Regions from separate parts of the Lactococcus sp. S47 genome, predicted to be linked through region 2. Evidence: predicted binding sites of a transcription regulator. Region 2 holds the regulator's gene; each other region holds the start of a gene.
The links. Region 2 encodes NrdR, which represses ribonucleotide reductase genes. Its sites were predicted from a motif close to ACACNATATATNGTGT; they were not measured.

Region 1: IAE52_RS00700 (redoxin NrdH) is a predicted target of NrdR. The motif match lies at 1,959-1,974, and genes of this name have one in related genera.
Region 3: nrdD (anaerobic ribonucleoside-triphosphate reductase) is a predicted target of NrdR. The motif match lies at 1,402-1,417, and genes of this name have one in related genera.

Annotation. Positions count from the first base shown of each region.
Region 1 is NZ_JACVUB010000001.1:146,956-150,242, forward strand. It holds gene nrdE (class 1b ribonucleoside-diphosphate reductase subunit alpha) at 1-1,063, opposite strand, end outside; gene nrdI (class Ib ribonucleoside-diphosphate reductase assembly flavoprotein NrdI) at 1,199-1,621, opposite strand; gene IAE52_RS00700 (redoxin NrdH) at 1,623-1,841, opposite strand; gene plsY (glycerol-3-phosphate 1-O-acyltransferase PlsY) at 2,015-2,656, opposite strand; gene parE (DNA topoisomerase IV subunit B) at 2,931-3,287, shown strand, end outside.
Region 2 is NZ_JACVUB010000006.1:111,311-114,597, forward strand. It holds gene dnaI (primosomal protein DnaI) at 1-2, opposite strand, end outside; gene IAE52_RS07695 (replication initiation and membrane attachment family protein) at 2-1,177, opposite strand; gene nrdR (transcriptional regulator NrdR) at 1,277-1,723, opposite strand; gene trmB (tRNA (guanosine(46)-N7)-methyltransferase TrmB) at 1,842-2,495, opposite strand; gene IAE52_RS07710 (phosphotransferase family protein) at 2,617-3,287, opposite strand, start outside.
Region 3 is NZ_JACVUB010000002.1:211,131-214,417, forward strand. It holds gene nrdD (anaerobic ribonucleoside-triphosphate reductase) at 1-1,318, opposite strand, end outside; gene IAE52_RS03465 (LysM peptidoglycan-binding domain-containing protein) at 1,662-2,981, shown strand; gene IAE52_RS03470 (hypothetical protein) at 3,020-3,287, opposite strand, start outside.

The DNA of each region.
Region 1 (3,287 bases), on a different contig from region 2:
ATTCTTGTTGAAGTTTTGAAAGTTCTTGTTCAAGTTCACGGGCATTAATCGGTGTTTTACGAATTTCTGGATTGGCTACCATTTTGTCATATTCAGCTGTGATATCCACTTCGGCAAAAGGTTTGCCATAATATTTTTCAACAAAATATGGTTCAAAGAGATACATTGTTTCTCCCTTTTTGACCAATTCATAGAATTTATCAGGAACAGTAACCCCAAGAGAGAGTGTTTTAACACGAATTTTTTCATCCGCATTTTCTTTTTTAGTGGACAAGAATTCCATAATATCTGGATGGAATAGTGATAAATAAACAACACCAGCACCTTGACGTTGCCCCAATTGATTGGCATAAGAAAAGGCGTCTTCAAAAAGTTTCATGACAGGAACGACACCAGCTGCCACTCCATCGTAACCTTTGATAGGTGCACCAGCAGCACGTAAATTAGTCAAGTTTAGACCAACACCACCACCATTTTTAGAAAGTTGCAAGGCAGAGTTAATTGTTCGTCCAATTGAATTCATATCATCAGTTAATTGTAGAAGAAAACAAGAAACAAATTCACCACGACGCTTACGTCCAGCATTTAGAAAAGTCGGAGTCGCAGGTTGATAACGACGATTAATCATTGCAAAAGCAAGATTATTAGCTAATTTTTCATCGCCGTCAGCCATGTATAAAGCATTCATTAACACACGGTCTTCAAAATCTTCAAGATAGAGAGAACCGTCATTGTTTTTCATGGCATATTGATTATAAAATTTGTAAGCAGCCATAAATGAATCAAAATGAAATTCAAATTTACTCAATTCTTTACGAAGATTGGTAATGAATTCGGGTTTATATTTTTCAAGAAACTCAGCTTCTAGATATTCTTCTTTAACGAGCCAATTGAGTTTATCGATATATGTATCGGCTTCATAACGATTAGGTTCGACATTTTCTTTAAAAAAAGCAGTAATTGCTTCTTTATCTTTAGCAAGAGGAATGCTACCATTAACGGGAATATTAATCTCGTTATTAAGCTTGAAATAAGTTACATCTTTAAGTTGTTTTAGAGACATAAGTGACCTTTCTTAAAGCGTTCAACCATAAAGAACAGAGGGATGAACTCTAATATTATAATAAGTTCAAACTAATTAATAGAAATAAAAAGTTAAAAATAAAGAGGCTTCACTCAATAGGGTGAAGCCATAAAATCACAGCGGATTTTTGAAGGTGACTTTCGCTCCTTTGTCAAGCTGTGTAGCGAGTTTTTCGACAGCAGCAACATCGGCTGGTGTACCATTAAACTCAAAATCATATAAAAGCGGAATTTGGTATTTTGCAGAAAGTTCTTTAGCAGTAAAAATATAAATACCTGCGAAATTACGATTTCCTGTACCAATAATTCCTAGACAATGTTTATAATTATCATTATAAGCCATAAAGTCAAAAACAGGGTCCATAACATCTATTGATTTAGAAACAGTTGGAGATTCTTCGGCATAACTTGGCGTTATCAAAAGAAAAGGTTCATTCATTTCTATATCATCGTCAGGACTGATTTCGACATTTGGTAAGTTTGTTTTGGAAACAAAGCGACGTGTTTGCCCAGTCACACTGAAATAAGCAAGTTTCATATTAAGCCAACTTTGCTAATTCGCTAGGACGGAAACCAGAGAAGGCAAAGTCATCTTTAGTAATGACAGGTGCAGCACGAAATCCCATTTCAATCACTTTTTCAACAAATTCAGGTTGTTCATCGATATTGATTTCATCGAAGGCAATTTCATGTTCTGAGAGCCATTTTTTGACCATTTTGCATTGCATACAATTGTTTTTAGAATAGACTGTAACCATTTTAAATCTCCTTTGAGGACAAACGTATTTTATTAGTGAGAGTAAAAAGTCTTTGACTTTTTCTCGACTTTTTATAGTCTTATTTTATCGTAAAAAAAATATCTAGTCAAATTAAAGATACTAGATATTGTGTTGAATTATGTAAAATTATAAAAATAACACAACATATTGTGCTATTTTTCTTTTTGTTTTGATAAGTTTAAACCAAATGGGACAAGGGATTCGCAATGATTTTTGATTCTTTTGAGATTTGTTCTATGTCGTAAAATAATAATAATTGCTAAAACAAAAATAATAATTGAGAATAAAAGGTCGTAGGAAGTAAGAATAAATCCGATGCTAGGGAAAATAAGAATTCCCAATAAAGCAAATACAGCACCTATCACACTAGAGAGACTAATCATGCTAAAAAGCCATAGGACAATGATAAAGACAACAAGAAGGTAAATTAAGAAGAGCGGACTAAATCCAAGAATCACACCAGCAGAAGTTGCAACAGCTTTACCACCTTTAAAGCGGTCGAATATTGAAAAAGTATGTCCAATGACAGCAAGAAGACCGAAAATTAGAGGTGAAACACCATTGATATGGAAGAAAAGGGGTAAAAGAGTAGCAAGTGTCCCCTTTAGTAAGTCAAAAGCAAAAACTGAAATTCCTGCCTTTACACCTAGAATTCTAAAAGTATTGGTTGTTCCAGTATTTCCTGAGCCATAGTCATGGAGATTTTTTTTGAAAAAAATCTTGCCAATCCATAAGCCGAATGGAATTGCCCCTAAAAGATAGCTGGCAATGAGAAGAAGAATAATAGTAAGCATAAGTTCTCCGAAGTTTATTTCGTTTAAAATCGATAATCTCTTTTAACTGTACAATTATATCATATTTTTAATAAAGATTACTGACAATATTGAAACATCTTCACTTACTTTTGGAAAAATTCTTACTATTAGATGAAAAAATTGTCAGCAGTCCTTTGACAAAGCTTTCTGAACAAGGTACAATAATCAAGATGAATATTTTTTATTAGCTCATTGTGGATAAAAAAATAATGATTTAGATAGAAGATATAGGCTTTCGATGAGAGGGAAATAAATGGTAATAGATATTAATAACTATGATGACAGTGCGATTCAGGTTCTTGAAGGATTGGATGCTGTCAGAAAACGTCCAGGAATGTATATTGGATCAACTGACGGAACTGGTTTGCACCATTTGGTTTGGGAAATTGTAGATAATGCGGTTGATGAAGCTTTATCTGGCTTTGGTAACAGAATTTCGGTGACCATTAATGCTGATGGTTCTTTATCAGTAGAAGATGAAGGACGGGGAATGCCAGTTGGGAAACACGCCATGGGTATTCCAACTGTTGAAGTAATTTTTACTATTTTGCACGCAGGTGGTAAATTTGGTCAAGGGGGTTATAAAACTTCTGGTGGACTCCATGGTGTT
Region 2 (3,287 bases):
ATTAATTTTGCTCTCCTTTCAGTTTTTTGAGAGAGTCAAGCCTTATTTTCTCAAGTTTTGCAAGTTCTTCTTGGCTTGTCTTATTTTCATAATCTGGATTTGACCATTTTGGTGCTTCTTTTTTGATTTTCATTGGTCTTTTTTCAGCTCCAGTTTTTGCTTTAGCAGCAACTAATTCTTCTCGTTCCAAAATTCGTTTTACCGCTGTTTCAGCTGTAAATACTTCATTTCTCATCCAGTCGTTGGCTAATGCATTTACAAAATTTGGATTTAACGACGCATTTTTTTGCTGTACTAAAACATAGTGAATCAAAATATTTTGGACTTCTGCTGGCAAATTTTGGCGACTTAAATTAGTTAAAAGCTTATGTTCTTCCGAACTGACAAAGCCTCCAGCTTGCGCTTTTATCTGTCGGATGAAATCATCTGGTTCATGAGATTTACTGATGACAATCAAATCGGCAAATGCTTTAGGAAAAGCTGAAAGTGCTGGTTGCGGTTGGCTAGCTCCTGAAAGACTTCTCATCAAATTATTCATGTTCAAAGTTTTATCAGCATTGGCTGTTTTTTCTGCTTGCTTGAATAATTCGTACCAATTGAGTTCAAATTTTTCTGCTAGTGAATAGAGCGTTAAGGAGTCTTGATTTTCATTGTTTAAATGATAGCCTTGACGTTCCATAATACTTTTAAAGGCCCCCATATCAAAACGTTCATTTGTATTTGAAGGGTTTTGTTGAGCTTGTGAGTCAAAACTAACTTTATAAACTTCATGAAATTTCTTGGAAATTTCTTTTCCTTTTGGTTCCATTCTTTTAGCTAAAGCAGCTACTCGATTTTCACCAATTCTTGAAATCAAAAGTTGTCTATAAAAATCATCTGCAAGGAAATTTTCAAAATTTAGCGGACTTTTTACTTCAAGATAAAGACTGGTATGATCATCATAAACCCGAACTAATGATAAGCCAGATAATTTATCTAATGCTTCAATAAAAGGATTGAGGCCGAGATTTAGATATTCCAAAAAGTGAGAAATTCTTCCAGTAGAGAAGCTTAGCATTAACTGATAAAGCGCAAAGGCATCCGTGCCAATGATTGGTAAATAGAGCAGACGAAAAGCCTCAGCGTCAAAGCTAGTCTTTCCTCGATTAAGCATTGTAAATGAATCTCCTGCTCTCATTTTTTTCCTCACTTTTTACTGACAGAAAGTTCAGCGAGCTGATCTTTCTTTTATCTGCCGATAAAATGCTCCTTATTCAGTCACTTTTTACTGACGGATTTATTTTTTGGTAATATTTTTAAGGAGCTCTTCTAATTCACTGACATCTTTGAATGAACGATAGACGCTGGCAAATCTGATATAGGTGATATCATCCAATTCAGCTAATTCTTGCATCACAAATTCACCAATAACATCTGATTCAACTTCATTACTGTCTAGTTGACGAATTTTTCTTTCAACATTTGCAACTGTTGTTTCAATATCTTCACTTGATACTGGGCGTTTGTATGCTGAACGAACTAAACCACGAACAATTTTTTCACGATTAAAGGGTTCACGTTTGTCATCTTTTTTGATGACTAAAAGGGGCATTTCTTCGATACGTTCAAAGGTTGTGAAGCGAAAACCACATGATTCACAAACACGACGACGGCGAATAGCATCTTCGGCTTGTCTTGAATCAACAACTTTTGATTCTTCAGAAGAACACTTTGGACATCTCATTTTATTCTCCTTAATAGATAATAAATTCTTATTAATTTTACTGACAGAAAATTGGTTTAGACTTTCTTATTCTGTCAATAATTTTTTTCATTAGTTTTAATGACAGAAAGCAACTTATTTACTTCTTAGGCAAAAATTTTGCTTCTAATCTATAAATTACTTGACCTTTTTGTGAGAATTTTTGCTCATACTCGGTCATTACATTTTGAGGTGCAAATTCTTCGTCTTGGTGTAAATCTAACCAAACTTTTTTAAGTTCCATACCATAGTTAGCTAAAGAAACTAAAGAATATTCAAACAATCCACGATTATCAGTTTTGAAATGAATTTCACCTTCAGGACGTAAAATCTTTTCATAAGTTGCAAGAAAAGATTTATAAGTCAAACGACGTTTTTCATGACGTCCTTTTGGCCAAGGGTCAGAAAAGTTCAAATAGACTTGGTCAATTTCACCATCAGCAAAATATTCACTCAAAGCAGCTCCATCAACAAGCATCATTTGTACGTTTGGCAAATCTGCTTCAATTGCTTTATCTAAAGCATAAGATAAAACTGATAATTGCATATCAATTGCGATGTAATTTATTTCTGGATGAAGAGCTGCCATTCCTGTGATGAAAGCTCCTTTTCCACAACCCACTTCAATATGAATCGGATGATCATTTCCAAAACGTTCTGACCAACGTCCTTTAAAGTCCGCTGGATTTTCAACTACGATATGTGCGTTTTCAGCAAGCATTTCGCCTGCCCCTTTACGATTTCTGACGCGCAATTTTTACCTCAATTTTTTAATTTTTGATAGAAAATCAGCAAAAGTGATCTTCTATTTCTTTATTTTTATTATTCAATTATAAGCCAAAAAATAGGAAGGTCCAAACCCTAGCCTATTTTTACTAAAATAATTCACAAAATTTACGAAGTCCCAAGATTTCTTGATTCACTTCTTTCATTTTTCCTCTAGAAAGATATTCAGAGATTTGGCGAAGAAAAGAAAGTTTTCCATACCAAGCCACTTTATCCATAATATCTGAACGAGGTCTAACACCAGATGTCATCAACCACAAAGACCAGTTATTTGGTTTAATATAATGTGATAAAACATGTGCCATATCAACCATTGAATCTGATAAAAAGACGGTATCCCAATCTACTAAATAAATTTTTCCTGAATTATCATCCACTAACCAATTTTTATGATTGACATCGCCATGAACGACTACGACCTCTTCATTTTTGATTTCGGGAACTTGTTGACGCATTTCTTCAATGATTCCTGACAAAAAATGATTTGTTCGTAAAGCCTCAGTATTTTGGACACAATCCTCTAATAATTGTTCAGGAAGAATAATTTGACTTCCCAACTTCTTATAAGATTCAACCAATTTTTTTGAGTCATGCAAATGTGCTAAAATATGATTAATTTGGCGGTCTTCCATATCCTCAGGACTTAGTGTATGACCGTCAATCCAAGGTTGAGCAGATAAGGTATCGCCTTCAGCCGTACGTTTTGTCCATAAGACTTTTGGCGTGATTCCCTCAAGATAAATACTCGGCAAAAATGGAC
Region 3 (3,287 bases), on a different contig from region 2:
TTTCTTTATTTCCAGCGGCTTCAAGAGCAATACGTGGAAGGTTAACTGTAACAACTCCAAGATTATTACGTCCAGCAGTCACGTCATTCCCATTTTCATCTTTCCAGCCTTGCAAGAATGAACGACAACCCATTGAAGCTTTAAATGAACCTGTTAATTCAACAATTTTATCATAGCTCAAAATATCAGGGTACATCCGTTTTGTTGAACATTCAAGCGCAAGTTCTTTGATGTCATAGTTTGGTGTCCCTACTTCGAGGTTAAGTCCACGTTTGAGTGTGAAAATTAATTTAGGGAAAATAGCAGTACGGTGTTCTGAACCTAAACCACCAATCCGGACATTCAAAATTGCTTTTTGAATTTCACGCGCATACCAATCGTCTCCAAGACCAAAACCAACTGTTACAAAAGGCGTTTGACCATTTGAAGTAAACAAAGTATTAATTTCATATTCTAAAGATTGCATTGCATCATAGATATCTTTGGCTGTTTTTTCACGAGCATAAGCTTCTTGTTTTTCAGCACCATCAATCCATTTTTGTGCTTCTTTTAAATGTTTTTTATAATTTAATTTCGCGTAAGGCGCCAATACTTCATCGGCACGGTCAAATGAACAACCACCATATTGTGAACTAGCCACATTAGCGATGATTTGACTGGCTTGCGCAGTTGCTGTTTGAATTGATTTTGGCGAATCTACTTGCGCATTTCCAAGTTTAAAACCATTTTCAAACATATTTTTAAAGTCAATCAAACAACAGTTAGCCATTGTAGTAAATGGACTATAATCAAGGTCATGATAATGAATATCACCCTTTTGGTGAGCGTTTGCCACATGTGGCGGAAGAAGTTTCAAACCAATTGCTTTGGAAACCGCACCAGCTGTCAAATCACGTTGAGTATTGAAAACGTTAGAATCTTTATTGGCATTTTCATTAACGACAGTTTGGTCGCGATTAATTAATTTTTCAATCGTGAAATTGATATCCGTTGCTTTGGTACGGGCCAAATCACGGTTAGCACGATAAGAGATATATTCTTCAGCCAATTGAGTTTCACCAGACTCAAGGAGTTCTTGCTCAACAATCGATTGAATTTCATAAATTTTGACATTTTCAGAAAAACGAGTAAAGATTTCACTGACTACTCTGTCAGTAAGTTCTGAAAGAACCGACATATCTGTCAGTTCGACTTTTTTAGCCGCTTTAGTCAAAGCATCAAAAATTTTCTCACTGTTAAATTTCACTGAGCGTCCGTCACGCTTTATCACATTAATTTCTTCTAGTGTTACATCTTGATATTTTACTTCACTTTTCATATTAACCATCCTCTTCAATTACATCATCTATTTTATCAAATTCTCGAAAATGACACAATATATAGGTTAAATTATGTAAACACACACAATATCTTGTGTTGCTTGTTTTCATTCCCTTTTCTCAATTTCGCAAAGCAAAATATAATCTCTTTGTATTTAAAATGTAATCATTGCGTCTTAAATCAGATTTTTTATCTAAATTCTCACATTTTCTAGCCAATATAAAACATTAAATAAAAAACGTTTACAAACCGCCACATAATTGTCATCTTTTTCTTCCATTAACCGTGGTAAAATAGGGTAGTACTTATTTTATTCTGTATTTTCAGGAAAGGAATTATTTATGCCAGTTTCTCGTATTAAAGTTAAAAATAGACATTTAAAAAAGAAAGCCAAAAAACCACTGGCTTTTTATAAACCAGCGACCAAATTTGCTGGCGCTGTTCTCATTGCAGGAACTTTGACGACCACTCACGAGCTTTTGCTCCAACAAACAAGCCCAATGGTTCAGGCTGCAACCAATTCGACAGAAGCTTTTATTGAAAGTATTGCTGCATCAGCAAAACCAGTTGCCGATAGTAATGGTCTTTATCCTTCAGTTATGATTGCTCAAGCTATTTTGGAAAGTAACTGGGGTTCAAGCCAACTTTCTCGTGCCCCCTATTATAATTTATTCGGTATTCAAGGAACTTATCAAGGAAAAAGCGTTGTTTTTAAAACTCAAGAATATCTCAATGGTAAATGGGTCACAAAAGATATGCCATTTAGGGTTTATCCTTCCTTTAATCAAAGTTTCCAAGATAATGCTTATGTTTTAAAAACTACAAACTTTGGAAATGGTCCTTATTATGCTAAAGCTTGGCGAGCAAACGCGGCAACCTATCAAGCTGCAACCGCAGCTTTAACAGGAAAATATGCAACTGACCCTAATTATGGTGCTTCCCTGAATCGAATTATTTCTCAATATAATTTGACTCGTTTTGACGGTGCTTCTTCTGCTGGTACTTCTAATTCCGGTGGTTCAACAGCTACAAATACCAATAATAATTCAAATACAAGCTCAACCACTTATACAGTTAAATCTGGCGATACACTTTGGGGAATTTCGCAAAAATATGGAATTAGTGTTGCTCAAATTCAAAGCGCAAACAATCTTAAAAGTACAGTCATCTATATTGGGCAAAAGCTTGTATTGACAACTTCAAGTTCTTCGTCTAATACAAATAGTTCAACTTCTTCAGGAAATTCTGCCGGAACTACAACGCCTACTACTTCGGTCACTCCTGCCAAACCAGCTTCACAGACGACGATTAAGGTTAAATCTGGTGATACGCTTTGGGGACTCTCTGTCAAATATAAAACGACGATTGCTCAACTCAAGAGTTGGAATCATTTGAATTCTGATACAATTTTCATTGGACAAAACTTGATTGTTTCACAATCTGCCGGTTCTTCAAGTTCTTCAACAGGTTCAAGCTCAGCCTCTACGAGTTCAACTTCTAACTCTTCTGCAGCTTCAAATACCTCTATCCATAAGGTTGTTAAAGGAGATACGCTTTGGGGACTTTCACAAAAATCTGGTAGCCCAATTGCTTCAATTAAGGCTTGGAATCATTTATCAAGTGATACCATTTTAATTGGTCAATATCTTCGTATTAAATAAATTGTAATTTATAAAATAAAAAAAGAATGAAAGTTAATTCATTCTTTTTTTAATTCTTTTAAAACAGACTGAAGATGAATCGATTGAGTCGGTTCAGACATGCCAACAGTCATTTCCCAAGGTGTTGTTTCTTTTTCAAGCGCGAGTTCAAGAAAAACGCGTTGAAAAGAAGTTAATTCTTCAGAACTCATTAAATAATCAATATCTGTTTTTGAAAGTAAAATTTTGTCCCGTTGAATCACTTTATTTAAATAACGGACCCAAAGTTCTAAATTCCATTTAGACTTTTGAGCAGCATTCAGGAGA